3 regions of the Paenibacillus salivarius genome follow, and region 1 is predicted to be linked to each of the others. Evidence: riboswitches for the same ligand, from Rfam matches in the RefSeq annotation. Region 1 holds a riboswitch; each other region holds the start of a gene.

Region 1 (7,401 bases):
CCGCGGCGGCAGCCGTGAACCAAAAGGTAACTTCCTATCTCGAACATCCGGCATTTAAGCAGGCGGGTCAGCTCTATGTTCCTTTAAGGGAAGCAGCCTCATTGTTCGATCTTCATCTCGTCTATCACGATTCCTCGAAAATCCTCGAGCTCACCGGCGTCACCCAAACGGCCAAATTGAAGGCCGGCAGTTCAACTGCCACCGGATCGAACGGCGCCTCCGTTTCCCTTGGGGCTCCGGTCCAGCTCAAGCAGGGAGTAACGTATGTCCCCGCTTCGCTGTTCGGCAAATTGTTCGGCATTCCGATTTCCTTAACGAGCAAGCACGAAATCAGTTATGTGTACTCCTCCAAGTATGCCTTGGCCCAGACGGAAGGGATGCTGTTCTGGCTAAACCGCAGCCAAGGAGTCCTTTATATGGGCCCTAGCGGCCGGCTTCCTTCCAAAACCGGTACCGTGGAAATCAAATATCCCGATCTGCTCGGTATGACCGCTTCAAAAATCGACGACTCCTCTTATGTAGCCGACATTAGCAACGTTTACGGCGAGCCGCATATTTTTAACGGACGATACCGGGCCCTTGTGCATGGCGGAGCCGTCGTTCGTCAATCCGGCATGTCCTTTGGCGGACCCTCCAGCGTCACGCTCGAAAGAGACGTCCTCCAGTTTGACGGCAGCATCGTCTTGAACAACGGCGCAACCGCGGAACTTGTAAAACCGGACGGAACCGTCGTTGAAACGCTGGATCTTGAAAAGTACGGCGGCCCGGACGATGTATACAGCCTGGAGGCGCTGGATTCCGATTTCCTGCTCATTCGTTCCTATGCGGCCGGCACCCTGCTGCTGGTTAACCGCGGCTCGGGTAAAACGACCCCGCTCTATCTCAGCTTGTTGGATCAGGCCGGTATCGACCGGATCGAGAACGATGAACTCGGAATTAATGACGGGTTGAAATATGCCGGCCGTTCGGGGAACCAATTGAAGTTTACCTGGCAGTTGGCCGGTTCCGGCGCAAAGCCGGTAACGAAAACGTACGATCTAACCAAATGATTGTCGATGAGTCGAACAATCCTGTTATTTTATACAACATTTAGCCTCCGAAAAATGGTATAACGTGCTCAAAGCTGCACAATTTACAGCATTTTGGACAGAACGAGGTAAGTTGGGGGACCATGCCGAAAAATTGTTGCAGAATGTACAGCATTTTCACACTCACCCTTACCTTCCACGCCCAATTGTTGTAAAAAGTGCATCATTAACCTGCTGCAATCAGCAGACAGGTCATCTTGCACGGCCGGGCAGGTCCCGAGCCATTAAAAAAAACGGTACATTCGCTTACGCGACTGTACCGTTTTCGCTTTGTGCCACATTAAGATTTAAGATTCAAGCGCCGCCTTCAATTCATCCGAAGAACGGTCCCACCATTCCTGATTCGTGTCGATGAGCAGCTTTTTCAGCGCATTCTTTTGTTCCGCCGACAGGCCCTCCAAAATGATCCGCCGCTTCAATGCGTAGTCCATTTTGTTGACGTGGTCGGCAAGAATTTTCCATCCCCGCCGTGCTTCGGTATCGATCCACATTTCGCATGCGGTCATTCCGCCGTAAAATTGCCCCTCCGGAGAGCGGTCCACCGCCACCCAAACGATCCATACCTGGCGTCCGTTAGGGACGTCTTCCCGGTTCACGGAAAATTTGATGCCCTTCTCTACCTTGCTTTTTGCATGCATGGCGCCGATATCGATATAAGCTTCATCTCCGTCGATAATGACCGGTGACATGCTGTTCAGGTCGATCGAACCGGCCCCGAAGCCTTTGTGCTTGCTCTTGTCGTCGTTGCTGATAATATTGAGGGCAAAAATCTTTTTACCCGTGGCTTGTGAATTGGACTGATTATTGTTGTTCTCCATGGTTCCCTCCCGCCGGAAGTTTCTTTATTCAATTTTAGCTAATAATCTCCCAAAAGCAAACATATACATGCTGTAGATGCTTGTCAACGGGAGGTATCCATTGTATGACCCGACGTATTTACTTTTTCGGCATTGCCCTTCTTGCCCTGTGCCTCATCGCCGGCACCGTATTTTACACCCTGAGCACGAATCCTTCAAGCCAGGCCTCCTTTGCTCCGAATAAGGTCAAGCCCAAGGAAGTCGCCCTGAACGAACCGGCTCTTCCCCAGGCCGAAAGCATCCAGCAGCCGACAGCGGAAATTCTCAGCAACCGGGTCAGCGAGTATCACATCCAGGTCAAGTTAAATGAGAACGAGGGGACGCTGACCGCCACGGAAACCCTGACCTGGACTCATCCCGGAAAAAAGGCCGTCAATGAGTTATATCTGCATCTATACCCCAACGCCTTCGCTTCGGCGAACACGACGTTCATGAAAGAATCCGGCGGCAAGCTTAGAAACGACGCGATGCCAAAGGACGGATGGGGGTCCATGGAATTGACGGAGATCCGGACAACGGACGGTATATCCTTGCTTCACCGCCTGCAGTACGTCCAACCGGATGACGGGAACTCCCATGACCGGACTTTGGCCAAGGTCCGCTTGCCGGTCACCGTCGGCGGCGGAGAAAGCGTCACGCTGAAGATCAAGTTTACGGTAAAACTGCCGAAAATATTCGCCCGCATGGGTACTGCCGGAGACTTTGTGATGGCCGGACAATGGTTCCCGAAAGTGAGCGTATATGAACCCGTCGGGACGCGGGGCCGGAAAACGGAAGGCTGGAACTTGCACCAATATCACGGGAACTCCGAATTTTATTCCGATTTCGGCATTTATAGCGTCAATATCGATGTTCCCGAATCCTATACCGTTGCCGCTACCGGATTCCAGACGAAACCGGCGGCCCGCAAAGACGGGCGGAAAACGGTCCAGTTCTATGCCGACGACGTTCATGACTTTGCATGGTCGGCCTCGCCCGATTTCATTTATGCGGAGGAGCCCTTCTCCTCGACCGAAGTGCCGGGCGTCCGAATCAAGCTTTATCTGGACCCTGCCCATAAAGATTTGAAAGAGCGTTATTTTTATGCCGCCAAGGTGGCCCTTGCCAATTTCAGCAAATGGTACGGCAAATATCCATACTCGACGCTTTCCGTCGTCGTCCCGCCGGGAAACGGGAACGGCGCCGGAGGCATGGAATATCCAACCCTGGTCACATCGTTCGGGGCCACCAGCGAAGCCCCGGGATACGACGAGCTGGAACGGACGGTTATACATGAGATCGGGCATCAGTTCTTTTACGGAATGATCGCCAGCAATGAATTCGAAGAAGCCTGGCTGGATGAAGCCTTTACGTCCTATGCCGAAGACAAGTTAATGGAACAGGAATTCGGCATCGCCTCGAATCTTCCCGTTCAGGCCGCGCTCATCTCTTCGCCGGCTTCCTTGACCCAACCGGCCTGGAAATACGGCTCCGGCGACACGTATGCGAAAAACGCCTATTATCGCGGCAAGCTTGTCCTGATGGATATCGAACGCCAGGTCGGCTCCAAGACCATGAAACGAATTCTATATACCTATAGCCAAAAATACCGCTTCAGGCATCCGACTACTGCCGATTTCCAGCGGGTCGTGGAGCAGGTGTCGGGCCGAAGCTGGAAGTCTTACTTCAATCAGTACGTATATGGCGGCAAAATGACCGATTACTCGGTAGACCGAGTCAGCGTTGCTCAGATAGAAAGCAAAAACGGTGCCGATCCCCTCTATGAATCCACCGTTCAGCTAAGCCGCCAAGGCGGAACGGCAGCGAAAGTGCCGATCCTGTTCCATTTCAAGGATGGGAATACGATTCAAAAAAACTGGAACGGAAACGGGGAGCGGATCCAGATGACCCTGCAGTACAAGGAACCGCTTGACTGGGTTCAGATCGATCCCGATTATACGCTGGTCTTGGAAAACAAGCATATCAACAACTATATCAAGGCCGAAATTGACGAAACGACCGGTACCCGCACGACGCTGGGCGTCGTCAAACTCCTGGAGGCGCTGCTGGGGACCTTGATTTGGTAGATGTCACGAAAAATCATGCTCATAACATTTCTAGGAGGGAAAAGTATGACCTATGTACGGAATGGATGGGGGCTTGTCAGGAGCCAATTTCCCTCTATCATCATCCTGTTTCTTTATCAGCTGCTCTGGGGGCTGTTTCTGTACCGGCTGATTCACTCGGCAGTGATTGCCGTTCTGTCCAGGTACCCGGACCCGCCCCCCACGGAAATGAGCCGGCTGCTTTATCTGATCGAAGGCCAATTCGAATTATCTCATAATCCGGCGGTCCATCGATATGCCTGGCTGTTGCTGGGGATGGTCGTCCTTCGCTTGCTGTTGACGCCCTTGCTCGAGGCCGGAATCCTGTATGGATTCACTCCTCCGGACGCCCGGGGAACCGGGTTGACCTTATTCCGGGGGATGAAGGAATTTTGGAAGCCCGTCTCGCTCTTTTTTCTGCTGGAGCTTGCTCTTCTGGCTCTGCCGGCGGTTTGGATCGTTCCCGAGCTTGTTGCCCTGCTTCCGCGCCTGATCCCCTCCGGCGACAGGCTCGCACCCATGCTGACGCTGATGGGTTACGTTCTCGCTTGGGCGGCCTATGGTTGGATCGTCCGTCAGGTCTTGTTGTTCGCCAAATTCGGATACCTGTTCAAGACCGGCATATGGGCTTCCCTGATTTTATGTATGAGGCATTTGCTGCCCGGTATCGCCATTGCCTTTATTCTCGGCGCTTCCGGGGCCATCTTGTTCCTTTTGTTCGGCACCGTCTCTTGGATTTGGACCGGGTTGATCGCACTTTTGTTACAACAATCCTATCCTTTTATTCGGAGCCTTTTGCAAGTTTGGAATTTATCCTCTCAATACCAGCTTTGGCATACCAAAACGCAAAAAAGTTAAATTTTCTTCACTTTTTCCGATCCCTTGCGCAGCAAGGCCTCCGGGTGTTTTTCGGGGGCCTTTTTGCTCGTTTTTCCTCTTAAACTTGCTAATTAACCATTGCCAAAATATACTTACCTTTGTTACAATAACAACAGCACAATTTAAGTAACAGTTTTGTAATTATTTTTGTTACCATTTACAGACTCAAACTACTAGCCGAATCCCTTTTGGGGAACGGGGGAACCACTTTGGGTGAATTGATCTCGCAACAGAGGGGTCATAGGGGACCTTCAACCGAATCCTTAAGCTAACCTCGTAGGCATTGGAAGGAGCTTTTTCTTGAAGAAACAACTAGCCGTAACAGCTGTAAGTGTTGCATTACTATTTAGCCTCGGAGCTGGCAGCGCTTTCGCGGATTCCAAACTGGATTCCGTCGTGGACAATGCTCTGGGAACGGAATATGTCTCTGGCGGAACGACAACGTCCGGCTTTGACTGCTCCGGCTTCACGATGTACGTGTTCGGAAAGCTCGGCATTAAATTGCCGCACCAATCCGCCGCCCAATACAAAATGGGCACGAAAGTATCCCAGGATGAATTGATTGCCGGAGACCTGGTGTTCTACAACACTTCAGGAAAAGGCGTTTCTCACGTCGGCGTTTACGTCGGTAACGGAAAATTTGCTCATGCTTCTTCCTCTAAAGGCGTCGTCATTAGCAAAATGAGTGAAAAATATTACGTCGAGCGTTACGTTGGCGCTAAACGCATTATGAGTTCCGATAAGTACGAGGAAGTTACGAGCGACATCCAGGATCACGATGCAGTAGAATAATTGTTCCGTCTGGCCCGCAGAGATTCTAGGATGAATCCTGCGGGTCTTTTCATCAACTTGCCATTTGAGGCGAGTTTTGCTAAAATAGTCTGCGTAAATGGTAACAATTTTGTAATTTGTATTGTAATGATCGTCGTCGTTGTTTTGGATGCACACAACTAAGAACAGCCGAATTCCCTGCATCCGGGAAACGGGGGAACCATTTTGGGGTGAATTGATCCGAAAGTCGACTTTTTAAACTTCCTCTTTTAAGGATCATAGGGAACCTTCAACCGAATCCGCAAGCTAACCTCGCAGGCCTTGGAAGGAGTATGACATCTTGAGAAAGACTATCGCCGCAGCAGCTACGAGTTTAGCCATCCTGTTCACCATGGGGACGGGAAACGTACATGCAGAGTCCACTTTGAACAACGTCGTCAAATCCGTATACGGTACCCCTTATAAATACGGCGGGACCACAATCAACGGTTTTGATTGCTCGGGCTTTACAAGATACGTATACAAAAAATTAGGCGTTACTTTGCCTCGCGTATCCTCCGATCAATACAAGAAAGGAATTTCCGTGGCCAAAAGCCAATTAAAGGCCGGAGACCTGGTCTTCTTCAATACCTTGGGTAACGGGAAAGTATCCCACGTCGGTATTTACCTTGGTGACGGAACGTTTGCCCATGCCTCGTCGTCAAAAGGCATTCGGACAGACAAGTTAAGCAACAGTTACTATAAAACCCGGTACGTCGGCGCAAAGCGCATTCTCAGCACAACCTGATTTTCCAAATATGCTTCCGAAATATAAATGCATTGCGTAACCGCGAGCGATTCTTGCCGGAATCGTCCGCGGTCTTTTTCTTGGTTGCTACTCATATAACGAAGGACCAGAGTAAAAGGTTTCTTCTTTAAAGCCTGTCAGGCAATTTTTTTTGTTTCCGTTCCGTCCTCTTCACTCCCGTCTCCAATCCCCGTTATATCCAAGATTTACCCTTTTCGCGAAAGGCTAAACAGGAAAATTCAATCTTCCGCGCGAAAACCTTTACAACCCGAAAAAATCCCGTTAGAGTGAGTGTAAAAAGAACATGAACCCTGCAATCGCGATTGCATCCCTATCGTTGAAGGAGGCGCTAATAATGGAAAATTCGATTACACCATTCCGAATCGTACCTATGGAAGAAAGCCATGGCGCGGATATTTGCACGTGGCGTTACGATTCTCCCTACGATATTTACAGCTGGCTCCCTTGGGAACAAATGAAGGCGCTTGACGTGGAATTCGGCAACCCCGCCCTGAGAGCCCAGCAGTACGTCTCTTTACTCGATCAGCAAGGCGAGTTGGCCGGCTTCGCCCAGTACTTTCCGATGGAAGGCGTAACCCGTCTGGGGATCGGGATGAGGCCTGATTTATGCGGCCGGGGGCTGGGTAAAAGTTTTGTGCTTACCATTGTGGAGGAAGCGGCCAGACGCAAACCGCGCGACGTGATCGACCTGGAGGTATTGACCTGGAACACCCGGGCCATCCGGGCATATCAAAAATCGGGCTTTGTCATTACCGATCTTTACGAAAAAATGACGCCCGGCGGCATATCCAAACCTTATTACTGCATGGTGTTCAAAGGAGCTCCGACAGAGTAATAAAACACTTGTCTGTGATGTACAGCACATGAACTTTATGTTTTCTTCATATACTAACGGTAAATCGTTACTTTTTTTG
Region 2 (7,401 bases), 1.6 Mb from region 1:
AAAGGAACAGGAAATCATCTGGATTTGCGTGAGCATTCAGATTTTCGTCATCGTCGTCGGTTTGCTGGCCGCTTACCTGAACAGCCGGCGCATCACCGGACCGATCAAGAAGCTGGCCGCCGTCACGGAGAAGATGGCGCAAGGCGACTTCCGCGGCGAAGTCGATATCCGGACGAATGATGAAGTGGGCCAATTGGCCGACAGCTTCCGCACGATGACCGTCCAGCTCAAAGAAATGATCGGCAAAGTTCTTCACATGTCCGAGTCGGTTGCCAAAAGCTCGGATCAACTGATTCAGTCAGCCCAAACGTTCAAGGAATTGACCGAGCGTTCCGGAGCCGCTACGCTGGAAGTCGAACAAGGCAGCGTCACGATCGCGTCCACGGCCGCGGAGAATGCCAGAGCGATGGAGGAAATCTCGCAGGGCGTCCAGCATATCGCAACCTCTTCCGCTGAAGTTTCGGAAAAGATCGGACAGGCTTCCGCGGAAGCCGGCTCCGGCAACGAACTTGCCAAAACAGCCGTCGAGCAGATGCAGATGGTTGAGGAAGCGGCGAGAAAATCACAGATTTCGATTACGGAGCTGAATAACAGGTCGGAATCCATTGCCGAAGTCGTCAACTTAATTATGGATATCACGAAGCAGATCAATATTTTGTCGCTGAACGCGGCCATCGAAGCGGCTCGGGCCGGCGAGCAGGGCAAGGGCTTTGCGGTCGTAGCCGAAGAGGTGCGCAAGCTTGCCGAGCAATCACGGATCGCCACGGAACAGATCGGCGACAATCTGCTGAGCATTCGGGAAGAAGCGATGAATTCCGTGAAGGCCATGGAGCTTGTCAGCCGGGAAATTCATTCGGGGGCGGAACGCGTCAATCAAGCGGGCAGCGCTTTTGAAGAGTTGACGGACCTGATCTACAACATCAATATGACCATTCAATCGGTATCCGCCTCGACCGAGGAAGTGTCCGCCGGTACCGAAGAAGTGACCGCATCGGTGGAGGAGTCCGCAAACATTACGGCAAAATCACTGCAAAGCATTGAAGAAATCGCCGAATATTCCAACCGCCAGATTACCGAGATGGAGAACCACGCCGCTACCGTCAAAGAGCTTTACGATCAAGCGCTTTCGCTGAAGGCGGCGGCTGAACAATTTAAAATCTGATCCGTCGCGTCAAAAAGACGTACCCGCATTTTTTTCCGGGTACGTCTTTTTTTGTGCGGGCCCGGTGCTAGAGCACCCCCGTCGCCTCCGTCTTTCTCGCAGGTCGTTTCCAATAAGCCTCGCTGCCCGGGAGATCGTCGAACCAGGCCGCTTCCGGCGGGCATTCCAATACCATGAATTTGCCGTATTCATTATCCCTGGACTGATGGTACTTCAAATACGCCAAACCGTTCTCGATCGCCAAAATTTCGATTTTTCCGGACGTATGGCTCATCGACAGCCTGACCCGTTTTCCGAGCCCCGAAGTGCGAGCCTTGGCTTCCTCCACGACCCGGTATGCCCGTTCAAGCGGAATGACGAAGTCGGAATTTCCGGCAACCGGCCGGTTGATGAAAAAATAGTACGGCGTCACCCCCGCCCAAGACAGCCGGTCCAATAGATCCCCGAGCACCACGGGATCGTCATTGATTCCTTTCAGCACCGGCGTCTGGTTCACGACGATCACTCCGGCCTCATGCAGCGCCTGGAACGCCTTTTGGGCTTCCGGCGTAATCTCCCGGGGATGGTTGATGTGCGCCATCACGTAAATGCGTTTCTCCGGCGTCGAAAACTCGGAGAGAAGCGCAAGGAGCTCCGGATCCTCGGAAATGCGCATCGGGTTGAATACGGGCATTTTGGAGCCGAGACGGATGATTTTTACATGATCGATCTTACGAAGACGTTCCAAAATCGAGCGAAGCTTGGACGTCGCCAATATCAGGCTGTCCCCTCCCGTAAGCAGCACATTGTTGATTTCGGGATGCGCCGCGATGTATTCGATCCCCGGGGAGACATCGGACATCGCTTCCTTCACATCGTTTCGAAACAGTCGTTTGCGGAAGCAATACCTGCAATAGGAGCCGCATACCTCGGAAACGATTAGCAGCGCGGTAGTCCGGTATTTATGCTGACACCCGGGCACCACGTAGTTCGTCTCCTCGTCGGATGCGTCCCAGCGTCCATACTCGCGGAGTTCGCCCGTGTTCGGAATGACCAGCTTGCGGATCGGATCCTGCGGATCTTCCCAGTCAATCAGATTCAAGTAGTAATCATTCACCCGAAAGACAAACTTGTCGGTAATGGGCCGCAGCTCCTCCTGCTCTTCGCGGGACAGCTGCGTTACCTTTCCGATATCGGTAATATACTTCGGTCGTGCCATGTACCCTCTCCTCCTTTGAATGGACGATCGTAAAGAGGAAGCGGGGAACCGGAAGACGTGCAGTGAATTGACAAAGCGGAAATCACCCAAGAAAACAAAAAAGACCCGAAAAAGGGTCAATTGGATTTATGACTGAATATGTAATGTAAAGCGATTCGACCCATCCACTGCAAACGAGGTTAGCTGACGGGCTCGGGAAAGATGGTTCCCTACGTGATCATTCTACGATTCGCCCCAAAGGTGGTTCCCCCGCTTTTCGACTTTACCATCGAAAATTAAGCGCAAGTTTATGGTACCTTACATTTTAACCGGTTGTCAAAACTTATCGTCGTTCTTTTCGCAATATATGATAAATCCGGTCCATATCCAGATGCTTTCTGACATGATCCGCCAGCCGGTCGAAAGCGGACTGCTTTCGCGACTCCGCCGAAATCTGCGAAGGAAGCGGCGGCAGGCCCTTTTCAATGCGTACGCGGTTGAGCCAAGCCCGTCTCCAGGCATCATTGTGGAACACGCCGTGCAAATAAGTCCCGAAGATTCTTCCGTCCGGAGTACTTCGCCCCTCTTCCCGCAAGGTTCCGTCCTTTTCGCGGATCTTGAAAACCGGCAAGGAATCGTCTGCGCCGCCGCTGACTTCCGTCCGGCCCGCATGGATTTCATACCCGCTGACAGGGAGATCTGCTCCCTCCGGGCCGTTAGGCAAACAGAGACTTGCTGTCACGGCGGTTCCGTGAACAAGCTCCGTCGTTTTCCCCGGCAGGAAAGTCGTCTCGAGCGGCAGCCAGCCCAGCCCTTCCGCATGGCGCGGCGCTTCCGACTCCACCCCGTCCGGGTCGAGCAGCTTCTTGCCCAGCATCTGATAACCTCCGCAAATGCCTACCAACCGTGTCAACGGCTGCTCTTCAAGCAATACGCGAATTTCCGCATCCAAGCCTTGCTTCCGCAAATACTCCAGATCCCCGATCGTATTTTTGGAACCCGGAAGGATGACGACATCCGGCGTGCCAAGTTGAGACGGCTTCTGGACATAACGCAGGGAAACATCGGGCTCGGCCGCCAAAATATCGAAATCGGTAAAATTCGATACCCTCGGATAGCGGATCACGGCGATGTCCAGCTCCCTCCCCGAATCCGGCAGAGACCGGTAGGAGTCAAGCGCCACCGAGTCTTCGGCCTCGATTTCCAAATCCGGCAAAAAAGGAAGCACGCCCAGCACGGGAATGCCCGTTTTCCGCTCCAGCCATTCCAGGCCGGGTTGCAGCAGAGAGAGGTCCCCCCTGAACTTGTTGATCACGAAGCCTTTGACCCGTGCCCTTTCCTCCGGCTCCAGCAGTTCCAGCGTTCCGACGAGAAAAGCGAAAACGCCGCCGCGGTCGATATCCGCGGCCAGTATCACGGGCGCATCCGCCCATCCCGCCAGGTTCATATTGACGATGTCCCGGTGTTTCAAGTTGATTTCCGCGGGACTGCCGGCTCCCTCCATGACGACGATATCGTATTGATCGCGCAGACGCTCCAGCGCCTCCATCACCAACGGCTTTGCAGCAGGCAGAAAGTTTTCGCGATAGCCCGCGGCGCTGAGATCGCGAAACGGCTTGCCGTGAACGACGACCTGCGAGCGCATCTCTCCGGTCGGCTTAAGCAGAATCGGGTTCATATCCGTTGTCGCGGGAATGCCGCAGGCTTCCGCCTGAATGCCTTGCGCTCTTCCGATCTCGTTTCCGTCCGGCGTGACGTATGAATTCAGCGCCATATTTTGTGATTTGAACGGAGCGGTCCGGTATCCGTCCTGTGTAAAAATCCGGCACAACGCGGTCACAATGACGCTCTTTCCGACATCTGAAGCCGTTCCCTGAACCATTAATACCGCGCCCTGCGTCCTTGTTAATGGTTGATCATTCATTGCAGCTTCTCTCCTTCCATGAAAAAAGCAATCAGCACACCAAGATGACCGCCAGTATCAACAGTACGGCCTCCAGCCCTTCATTCAACGCTCCGTATGTATCCCCCGTAAGGCCGTGGAGCCGCGAACTGATCTTTCTGGCAGCGGCGGTACCAAATAGCCAAACCGCCAAAGGAGCTGCGAAAAAGTACATAACCAACGGTAGCCAGATTTCGTTCTTGAACGCCGGGGCGAGGCCTGGCACAAAGGCTGCGGCGATTGCGACCGTTCCCAGGCTAGCCGCCGTGAGCAGGATGGCGAAAACCGCGGATTGTGCCGTGTCTTTCGATCCGAGACCGTGAAACTTCGCGGCAAGCCCTTCACCGGCGCGAGCGACGGGCCATTTTTGCATCGCGCGCGTCATGAACCAGCGGCTCCAAACCGGAGCCGTCAGCATCGCCGCCGCGGCGGACAGCGCGCCGGAATCGATTAGCGAGGCGATCAGCGTCACCTTGAGCAAAAGCAACAGTGTACATGCCAATACTCCCATCGCGCCCACTCTGCTGTCTTTCATGATCTCCAGCATCTTCTCCCTGGATCGGTAGCTGAGCAGCGCATCCGCGGAATCCATCCAGCCGTCCAGATGAAGTCCGCCGGTCAGCCATACCCAAACGATCAGCGTTACCGCCGCCGCAGGCAGGGACGGCAGTACTTGGCTGGACAAAAATGCCGCAAGCCAGACCGTAAATCCAATCGCCAAACCGACGAGCGGGTAATGTTTGGCGCTGCGCCGGAGCAGCTCCGGCGAAAAGTCCAGCTCCGCCTTGACCGGAAACCGGGACAAAAATTGAAAAGCGGCCAAAATCGGCCGTCCTTTGTCTTTCATAGTTTGTACTCCCTGCTTTTTAGCTCGATCGGGATTCCAGCCGTAACAAGAAAGACCGCGTCGGAAATCTCCGCCATTTTCCGGTTCAATATCCCCGCATAATCACGATAGATTCGTCCAAGCGGATATTCGGGCACGATCCCGCTGCCGACCTCGTTCGTGACCATCACCAGATGCCCGGGATAAGCCGCGACCGCGGAAACGAGTTTATCGATTTCGAATTCGACGGCACCGGAAAAATCCCCGTCCCCGGCTTCGGTGCTTTCCGAGGCAAGCAAAACATTCGTCAGCCACAAGGTCAGGCAATCGACCAGCACGACCGGGGCCAACGCCTTCGTCGATCCGGATTCTCCGGACGACGTTGAAGGACCGTTCGTTCCGGACGTCCCCTCCTTCCCGGTCAGCAAGCCGGCCAGCTTGAGCGGCTCCTCGACGGTCGTCCATCGAAAGCCGCTTCCCTCGCGCTGGCTCCGATGCAATTCGATGCGCTGCCGCATCTCCTCATCGAATGCCTGTGCCGTGGCGATGTATAGTCCGGAGTCCGCCTGCTTCATGCAATACTTTTCCGCAAACGAGCTTTTGCCGCTGCGCGCTCCGCCCGTAACCGTGACGATCATGCCTGGACCTCCCCGGCAGCTTCTTTCCCCGTACTTTCCGTTCCGGTTGAAACGCCCGCGCTCGCAAATGTGGCCATCTCGGCCATGATCCGGCAAGCGGCATCGATCAGATGCAAGGCAAGGACGCCTCCCGTGCCTTCCCCCAGCCGCATATCCAGAAACAGCATCGGCGTAAGGCCGAGCCGATCGAGCAAATCATGATGTCCTTTCTCATGGGAGACATGAGAAGCAATCATGTAATTCACCGATTCCGGAGCTAACCGGGCAGCGGCGAGCGCTGCGGCTCCAGAGATAAATCCGTCGAGGACGACCGGGCAGCGGTTGGCTGCGGCACCGAGAATGACTCCGGTCAATCCGGCGATTTCCAGCCCGCCTACTTTGGAGAGCACGCCGATCGGATCGGCCGGATCGGGTTCGTTGCATGCCAAGGCCCGTTCGACGACTTGAGCTTTATGACGCAACCGTTCATCATCGATTCCCGTTCCCCGGCCCACGGAATCCAGGGGAGAGTTCCCTGTAAAAACGCTCATCATGGCCGCGCTCGGCGTCGTATTTCCGATCCCCATTTCACCGGTAACGAAGCAAGAGATCCCTCTGGATACCGCTTCTTCCACGATGTCGATTCCGGCCATCACGGCCGCTTCGGCCTCTTCGCGGGTCATCGCAGGCCCCACGGCCATATTTGCCGTACCGTACCGGATTTTGCGCGAGATCAGCGCCGGATGATCAAGCTCCGCATTGACCCCGATATCGACGCACATCACTTCGGCCCCGGCCTGCCGGGCAAGCACATTGACCGCTGCCCCGCCGGCAAGGAAGTTAAGCACCATTTGAGGCGTTACCTCGGCGGGAAAGGCGCTGATCCCTTCTTCGCAGACCCCATGGTCTGCTGCCATGACAACGACGCCGCGGTTTGAAAAAGAAGGTTGAACCTTTCCCGTCATCCCCGCCAGCTTGATCGCAAGCGCCTCCAGCTTTCCTAGGCTTCCCGGCGGCTTCGTCAATTGGTCCAAATGCGCTGCGGCAGCGGCGGAGACTGCGGCGTCTGGCGCTTGTATAGAACGAATGATTTCCGATAGAGCGCGACTCATTAAAAAACTCCTCCCTTGCTTTCCTTTTTCAACAACAGTTGGGGAACCCCGGTATCGGGATGCGCAATGCTGTAGGACTTCACATCAAAGACAGACTCCACCGTTTCCGGACGCAAAATTTCGGACGGACTTCCCTGCGCCGCCACGCTGCCGCCGCTCAAGACGAGCAAACGGTCGCAATACAGCGAAGCCAGATTCAAATCATGCATGACGGCGATGACCGTCAAGCCTTCTTCCCGCTGCCAGGCGGAAATGAGCTCCATAAATTGCATCTGATACCGGATATCGAGATACGTCGTCGGCTCGTCAAGCAGCACGATCTCGGGCTGCTGGGCCATCACCTTCCCCAGCGCGGCCCGCTGTCTCTGCCCTCCGCTAAGACGGTCGAGATGCCGGTCGGCCAGGCCGCCAAGCTCAAGCCTGTCCATAATATCATGCAGCAATTCGTACGCATCCTCCTGCTGATCCTTCCCTCTCCAGTCCTGAAAAGGAAACCTGCCCATTTCGATCACTTCGCGCACCGTAAACGAAACCTGAGGCAGCCCGTCCTGCTGCAAAACGGCCA
Region 3 (7,401 bases), 2.6 Mb from region 1:
CGGTTTGCTCTCCGCGATGAAATCGTCGACGCCGGCTTCCCGAGCGATTGTCTGCGCCGTTAAGGGATTGTCGCCCGTACACATGATGGTCTTGATGCCCATCTTGCGCAGTTGTTCAAAGCGTTCCTTCATACCCGGTTTCACCGTATCCTTCAAATAAATGATCCCGAAAACCCGGTGGTCAACGGCCACCGCAAGCGGTGTCCCGCCTTCCGAAGCCACGCGGTTTCCCTTCTCCTCCAAATCGGGAGGGACGGCTCCCCCTTGCGAGACCACCCATCCCCGGATCGCGTCAATAGCCCCTTTGCGAACTTTGCGTCCGTCCTTTAAGTCGATCCCGCTCATTCGGGTTTCCGCCCGGAACGGAACGGGTTCCCCGCCTTCACCGAGTCTTGCGTCGCATGACATTTCGCGCGCCCGAACATACTCCATGACGGATCTTCCTTCCGGCGTCTCGTCATGGAGAGAGGCGATCGCTCCCCAGGCCGCAAGCTCCTGCACATGTACGCCGCCGACAGGGATCAACTCGGATGCCATACGGTTGCCGTAAGTTATCGTCCCCGTTTTATCCAGAATCATCGTATTGATGTCGCCCGCCGCTTCGACGGCTTTCCCGGACATGGCGATTACGTTGTAACGGGTGACCCGGTCCATTCCGGCGATCCCGATCGCGGACAGCAGCCCGCCGATCGTCGTCGGGATCAGGCAGACGAGCAGCGAGATCAACACCGGAATTTCAAGCGGAATGCCCATTTTATCGGCAATCGGCTTCAGGGTGACAACGACGATGAGGAAAATCAGCGTCAGCACGGTAAGCAGCGTGCTCAGCGCGATTTCGTTCGGCGTCTTCTGACGCTTTGCCCCTTCGACGAGCGAGATCATGCGGTCAATGAACGATTCGCCGGGATCGCTCATGATCCGGACAACGATCCGATCGCTCACCACCAACGTTCCTCCCGTCACCGAACTGAAATCGCCGCCTGCTTCCTTGATGACCGGGGCCGATTCCCCGGTGATCGCGGACTCGTCCACAGAGGCGAGCCCTTCGATAACTTCTCCGTCACCGGGGATCATCTCGCCTTGCTCCACGACGACGATGTCTCCTTTTCGCAGCTCCGCGGAGGATACATTACGAACGCATCCTCCGACAAGCTTATTCGCCGTTACCTCTTGCTTCGACTTTTTCAGCGAATCGGCCTGAGCCTTTCCCCTTCCCTCCGCAAGAGCTTCGGCAAAGTTGGCGAACAGCACCGTAAAAAGAAGAATCAGGAAAACCGATAAATTGAAACCGAACCCGTTGCCCGATCCGAACAGATTCGGGAACAACAACAGCAGAAGCACAAGGATCATGCCCAATTCGACGACGAACATAACCGGATTTTTCATCATCGTTAAAGGGTTTAATTTAATCAGGCTATCCAGTGCCGCATGACGGACAATCGGACCGGTCAGCATCGTTTTTCGGTTGTTTGTCATTATTCAACCCCTCTTTTCGCTTATCCTAAAGTTAAAAACTCGGCGATTGGGCCCATGGCCAAGACTGGCAAAAACGTAAGCGCGCCGATTAACATCACCGTGCCGATCAGAATGCCGGCGAATAAACGGTTGTCTGTCCGCAGCGTCCCGATCGTTTCCGGTACGGGCTCTTTGGACATGAGCGAACCCGCAACCCCCAAGAGGGCGATGATGGATACATAGCGTCCGAACAGCATAACCAGGCCGGTCATGATATTCCAGAACGGCGTGTTATCCGCCAATCCTTCGAATCCCGATCCGTTATTCGCGGCGGAGGAAGTAAATTCGTACAGCACCTGGGTCAAGCCGTGAAACCCGGGATTGGTTATGGCGCCGTGCCCCAGGTTCGTCATAAAGCTGATTGCCGTCGGCAGCAAAATAATGAACGGATGTACCAAGATCGCGACCGCGACGAGCTTTATTTCCTTCGCTTCAATCTTGCGGCCCAGAAATTCCGGCGTCCGCCCGACCATCAGTCCGCATATGAACACGCCCAAAACGGCGTACATCAACATATTCATCAGTCCCACGCCTTTGCCGCCAAACACGACGTTCAGCATCATCTGCGCAAGCGGAACAAGGCCGCCTAGCGGCGTCAGCGTATCATGCATATTGTTGACCGTCCCTGTCGTAGCGGCCGTGGTCACGGTTGTAAACAGCGCGGAGCCCGCGATACCGAACCTTACCTCTTTCCCTTCCATGCTGCCCTGCGAGGCGTCGATACCAAGCGCGTTGATCGCCGGATTCCCCTCCTTTTCGGAGAAATATGCGGTGGAAAGAAAGACAAGGAACAGAATCATCATGGCCGAGAATATCACCCAGCCTTGCTTTTTGTTTTTGGCGAACAGACCGAAAGTGTATGGCAAAGCCGCACCCATAATCCACATCGACCATATTTCGATCGCATTCGTAAGACCGTTCGGATTTTCGAACGGATGCGCCGAGTTGGCGCCGAAAAATCCTCCGCCGTTCGTTCCCAAATGCTTGATGGACTCGAGCGAGGCAACCGGTCCCACGGAGATGCGCTGCACGTTGCCTTCCAGCGTTTGAATCGCAAGTGTCGGCTCCAATGTCTGGGGAACCTGCAACGCCACCAGGATCAGCGTAACCAGCAACGCCGCAGGCAAAAACACCCGGATATGGGCTTTCGTAAAATCTTCGAAGAAGTTTCCGACCGTTCTCCCCCGCCGGGTCAGCCCGCGTATAAAGGCAATCGCCACGGACAAGCCGGTCGCCGCCGAGGTAAACATCATCATCGTAATGACGGCCATTTGCGAAAAATACGACAATCCCGACTCTCCGCTGTAGTGCTGCAAGTTCGTATTGGTCATAAAGCTGATGACCGTGTTGAACGAAAGCGTTGGCTCCATCGCTCCGATCCCGTTCGGATTGAAGGGAAGAATACTCTGAAGCCGCAATATCAAATAGCCGATTCCCGCCAGTACGACGTTCACCGCAATCATACTGAACGCATACTTTTTCCAGCTCATGCCTTCAAGGTTTTTGAAACCGATCAGCCTATATATCAGCCGCTCCGTTCCGCCGAAAATCTTGTCTGTCCGGTTCGGTTCTCCCGAAAATACATGATATAAATAAGTGCCTACCGGCTTCACCAACAGTAAGATGACGCCGATCACGACAAACATTTGCACAAAATCCATTGGGATCCCCCTCAATATGATGGCTTTGTTAAAACTTCTCGGGATGAATCAGAGCATAGATCAAATATAGAAATACCAGTACAACCATCAATCCGATCATAATCACGGTTTATTGCCTCCCTCGGTTCCAGTTTGCTATTTTTCAAGTTCGGCTTCCGGAAGCCCATTTGCCAAAAATCCGACCTCGCCGCTTGCGGAATGAATGATGAAGTCGGCCCCCAGCCCCTTATAAATCATTCTCGGATCCTGTTGGGGCGTGATGACGATAATCGGGCCGGCCGCCCACATGCGGCAAAGCTTCAAATACCTGCATGTCAGGGCCAGACTCGTTTCAAAAATAAACGCCCGCCCGATCGGATACCCGGGTGCCTGCCATGTATTCTCATCATCCGTCTTTACACGGATCACTTTTTGGGCTCCCAGCTTCCCTGCCTTTAGCTCTTCGGTCCTGTTATTGACGATTAAAACAACCTTCCGTCCCTTTGCCAGAAGCAACAGCGTAAAATTACGGGCCGATTTGTTCGGCGCGGCGACGAGGATGCAATCTTCTTCCAACTTGATTTCCTCCTTCAAACGAAAAAGGCCGCAGGAAAGGAGGGTACCTTTCCGCGGCTTAAAAATGGCGTTCGGGCCAAATCAGCTTATGGCGGGTGCCTCTCTCCATAACGCTTACGAGGTTAGCTGTCGGATTCGGACGCGAGAGTCGCCCTACGCCGGAAACATTCCGGCGATTCACCCCAAGAAATCTCCGATTTAACGGTCCGAAAACCGGTAAACGGAGGTTGATGGTTCCCCCGTTTCTGCGTAAGCAGAATTCAGCGAATGAGACATTGTTTTTCATGAAATTCAATCATTTTTTCATATTAGGCCATAAAAAGACCACGGAGGCATACCGAGGTCCCCTGTGGCCAATTTTGGTGCGGCTCGCAGTTCACCCATCCTCTCTCCATCCACGCTTACGAAGTTAGCTGTCGGATTCGGGCGGTGAGAGTCGCCCTACCCGTACGGAAGCCATGGATTCCGTACGCGATTCACCCCTGTCCGAAGGTCTCTCCCACTCTCACATGGAATTGAAATTCGAACTATACGGCCACTTTTAAATGGATGGCCGTCGGTTCCCCCGCTTTCCCGCTACCGGGAAATTCAGCGATCAGAAATGGTTGTTATTTATTTCATGGATTGAATCATAACTCCAGTTCCGAACAGAGTAAAGTCATGCTGGCGGCAAAAAAAGAAGGGGATTTGACGAATATACGAATCAGCAGCGTTTTCATTCATCACAATCTCTCTCATTTTCGCGATAACTCGACTATACTCTTATTTTCTAGATTTCGACCCGGCTTATCCGATTAAAGGACAATAAAAGGATATTGCCCTTAGAAAAAACTTGCGGATACAATAATAAATGTAAACGTTTACAATTATATGGAGGCGGGCCGCTGTACGATCCGTCAGAAAGCGAGGGGTATTTATGCCGAATTTTGATCAAAGTTTGATGAATCGGTTTGTTCGCCCGACACTCAAATGGCTTTCTGCTGCATTGTTTCTAGGCTTCCTGTTGTTTGTCCTTATCCAGGTTCCGTCCGTCCGCGCCGAATCCCAGTTAACGATGGATTCTCCGAAAAGCGGCGAGTATGTGTCACCGGGATGGCTGCGGGTCACGGGCCAATATTCCGACATCTATGACATCAAGCTGATTGTCAACGGCACGGAGCAGATTCCGGCCGTGGTGGAGCAGTCGGACGGATTTGAAAAGGGCAACTGGTACGCGGATCTGAACACTTCCAAATATGATGGAGACGTTTCAATCATCGTCAGGGGACTGCAAAGTGTGACTCGTTACGGGATCACTACCGCAACCACTTCCGTTTATGTGGATAACCCTGAAGCCAGCCTCCCTGTCGTGAAAATAACGAACCCGGACGACGGTACCACGGTTCACGGATCGGTTCCGGTAAAAATTCAGGTGGATTCCAAAAATGCGATCGATCAGGTGGAAGTGAGAATTAACGGCGGACCGTGGCTCTCTGCCAAACGTACGGGCAATCATTATCAGTTCAAGTGGGATGCCAAGCGCCTGGACAGCCGTACATCGAGCATCGAAGCGCGCGCCATCGATACGTTCGGCAATATCGGGCGGAGTACGACGGTATACGCACATACCGGGAATTGGGCACCCGAGCCGATCACACTGGAGCATCAAGACCGGGCCATGTGGATCTGGGAAAAAGCAGCTTACAACTTGTTCCTGAATCCCGGTTCGAGAACGGCGCTCCAACAGATGGCCGACGATACCGAAACGTTCGGCTCCGATCCGATCACGACCTTCTATATCGGCGTCTTCCCTTACGAGGGCGTGGACATTCTTGAAGACGAGCCCGGAAAGGTCCGCGATTTCATCCGCTGGGCGCATGCCAATGGATATCAGGTTCATGCATGCATTGCCGGAGGCACGGTTCCTCCCTACTACGGTGCATTAGAGCCCTACCACGGCTACGCGATCCGGGAAATCGAAAAAGTAATCAACTTCAACCTTTCCTCTTCGGAAGCGGAACAATTTGACGGCGTGAACGTGGACATTGAGCCGTATATTTTACCGGAATTTAGAGCGGAAAAACCATCCGTCCAGCTTCAATATCTCGATATCCTGCAAAAAATGATCGACCGCAGAGATACCGCCGGCATCGATCTTCCCTTCGGCCCTGCTATTCCGCGCTGGTTTGACAGCAGCGATGCAGCACAGGACATTACGTGGAACGGACAAACAAAATGGCTTTCGGAACATGTCCAAGACATTAGCGACTATATTTCGATCATGGATTATAGGGATACCGCCGAGGGTGGGCCTGGCATTATCCCTCAAGCACAAGGCGAACTCGATTATGCCAACGCGATCGGCAAACCGGGCTCGGTCATTGTCGGCGTCGAAACGCTGGATATTGCCAGCAGCGGGGACCCTGAAACGATCACCTTCCGTGAAGAAGGCAGACTTTATATGGAAAGCGAACTTGATAAGGTGTACGCCGCCTTTAACGGGAACCCGGCATTCGGCGGAATGGCCATGCATCATTACGATTCCATCCGCTGGCTGCCTTCAGCCTGGGGGCCCGGAGGTTTCAAATGGAACGTAACCCCTACGGATACCTCGCCTCCTTCCGGACTGAATCGCGAGCCGGAGGCTGCAGTGTGGGATTACAACTCGATCCAGCTCAACTACGGGCGGGCTACCGACAATTCCGACATCGAGGAATATGTCATTTACAGAAGCACGGAACCCGGATTCACGCCGGACGAATCCACGATTGGCGGAACCTCCCGTAATCTGTCCTACCGGGACACCGGACTGTTGCCGGACACGACCTATTACTACCGGGTAGCCGCGGTCGATATCAGCGGCAATATCGGCCCCGTATCGAGCGAAGTCTCGGCTACAACAGAGAGCACGAGCCTCCGCCCCATGATCATTGGCGATATGACTATCGTATTTGACGGCACACGCGGAAAAGTCACCCTGCAAGTCATCGACCTGGAGACAGGAGCACCCGTTGCAGCACAAGTTCATGGCCGTTTCACCTACAACGGCGGCAGATATGTGGATCTTGTGGCCGATGCCCAGGGCATGACTTCGGCAACCTCCGAAGCGTTGCCCAAATCCGCCGGACTGGTAGGATTTTTGCCGCAGCGGATAACGGCTCCCGGCTATTACTGGGCTTCCGCGCTTGACCGGCCTCATTCCGTAACCGTATCCTGGCCGGAGTGATAGAAATTCGCCGACAAAATCCCCCGGACGACAATTCGTATCGTCGTCCGGGGGATTATTATTTTCGTCCTAACGGTACGTTTTTAAGAACGCACCAAATCCGTTGGATTTTTTCTCGCCCTACGGAAAAAGGCTTTCATATAAAATTCAAAAAGGGATTATTTAACATATCAAATATTAATTGTATACTGAGATTAGGATACTAGAGATAGATGCAGGTACATACCATTCGAGCAACAACGTATCTGTTAATTTTATTCTAAAGGAGCGAGAAAAGAATGAAGAAAACAAGATTTCTGAAAGCGCTTTTATTAGTTTGCGTATTTCTTGTTAACCTCCCTTCCCTATCTATGGCAAGTGTCAGTGATCCTGTCGGAACGGCTAATGTTACCAGAGAGGAGGCAGATACAGTTGCAGCATTATTCTTGGAGAGGCATCAATTTTCGGAACCATTTTCGTCTTTGA

The links. Region 1 has a riboswitch for cyclic di-AMP ahead of ACSFXJ_RS00520 (C40 family peptidase). Riboswitches for the same ligand answer to the same signal wherever they lie in the genome.
Region 2: another riboswitch for cyclic di-AMP. It lies ahead of ACSFXJ_RS18940 (KamA family radical SAM protein); the one in region 1 lies ahead of ACSFXJ_RS00520 (C40 family peptidase).
Region 3: another riboswitch for cyclic di-AMP. It lies ahead of ACSFXJ_RS14375 (hypothetical protein); the one in region 1 lies ahead of ACSFXJ_RS00520 (C40 family peptidase).

Annotation. Positions count from the first base shown of each region.
Region 1 is NZ_CP195592.1:104,552-111,952, reverse strand. It holds gene ACSFXJ_RS00545 (copper amine oxidase N-terminal domain-containing protein) at 1-1,049, shown strand, start outside; gene ACSFXJ_RS00540 (YwhD family protein) at 1,376-1,906, opposite strand; gene ACSFXJ_RS00535 (M1 family metallopeptidase) at 2,011-4,011, shown strand; gene ACSFXJ_RS00530 (hypothetical protein) at 4,057-4,887, shown strand; cyclic di-AMP (ydaO/yuaA leader) riboswitch at 5,074-5,206, shown strand; gene ACSFXJ_RS00525 (C40 family peptidase) at 5,209-5,700, shown strand; cyclic di-AMP (ydaO/yuaA leader) riboswitch at 5,857-6,015, shown strand; gene ACSFXJ_RS00520 (C40 family peptidase) at 6,020-6,466, shown strand; gene ACSFXJ_RS00515 (GNAT family N-acetyltransferase) at 6,822-7,322, shown strand.
Region 2 is NZ_CP195592.1:4,099,567-4,106,967, forward strand. It holds gene ACSFXJ_RS18935 (methyl-accepting chemotaxis protein) at 1-1,162, shown strand, start outside; gene ACSFXJ_RS18940 (KamA family radical SAM protein) at 1,230-2,360, opposite strand; cyclic di-AMP (ydaO/yuaA leader) riboswitch at 2,513-2,652, opposite strand; gene ACSFXJ_RS18945 (cobyric acid synthase) at 2,683-4,263, opposite strand; gene cobS (adenosylcobinamide-GDP ribazoletransferase) at 4,295-5,128, opposite strand; gene ACSFXJ_RS18955 (bifunctional adenosylcobinamide kinase/adenosylcobinamide-phosphate guanylyltransferase) at 5,125-5,745, opposite strand; gene cobT (nicotinate-nucleotide--dimethylbenzimidazole phosphoribosyltransferase) at 5,742-6,836, opposite strand; gene ACSFXJ_RS18965 (ABC transporter ATP-binding protein) at 6,836-7,401, opposite strand, start outside.
Region 3 is NZ_CP195592.1:3,170,691-3,178,091, forward strand. It holds gene kdpB (potassium-transporting ATPase subunit KdpB) at 1-1,476, opposite strand, end outside; gene kdpA (potassium-transporting ATPase subunit KdpA) at 1,497-3,176, opposite strand; gene kdpF (K(+)-transporting ATPase subunit F) at 3,205-3,276, opposite strand; gene ACSFXJ_RS14375 (hypothetical protein) at 3,312-3,731, opposite strand; cyclic di-AMP (ydaO/yuaA leader) riboswitch at 3,828-4,007, opposite strand; cyclic di-AMP (ydaO/yuaA leader) riboswitch at 4,114-4,335, opposite strand; gene ACSFXJ_RS14380 (Ig-like domain-containing protein) at 4,648-6,936, shown strand; gene ACSFXJ_RS14385 (C39 family peptidase) at 7,215-7,401, shown strand, end outside.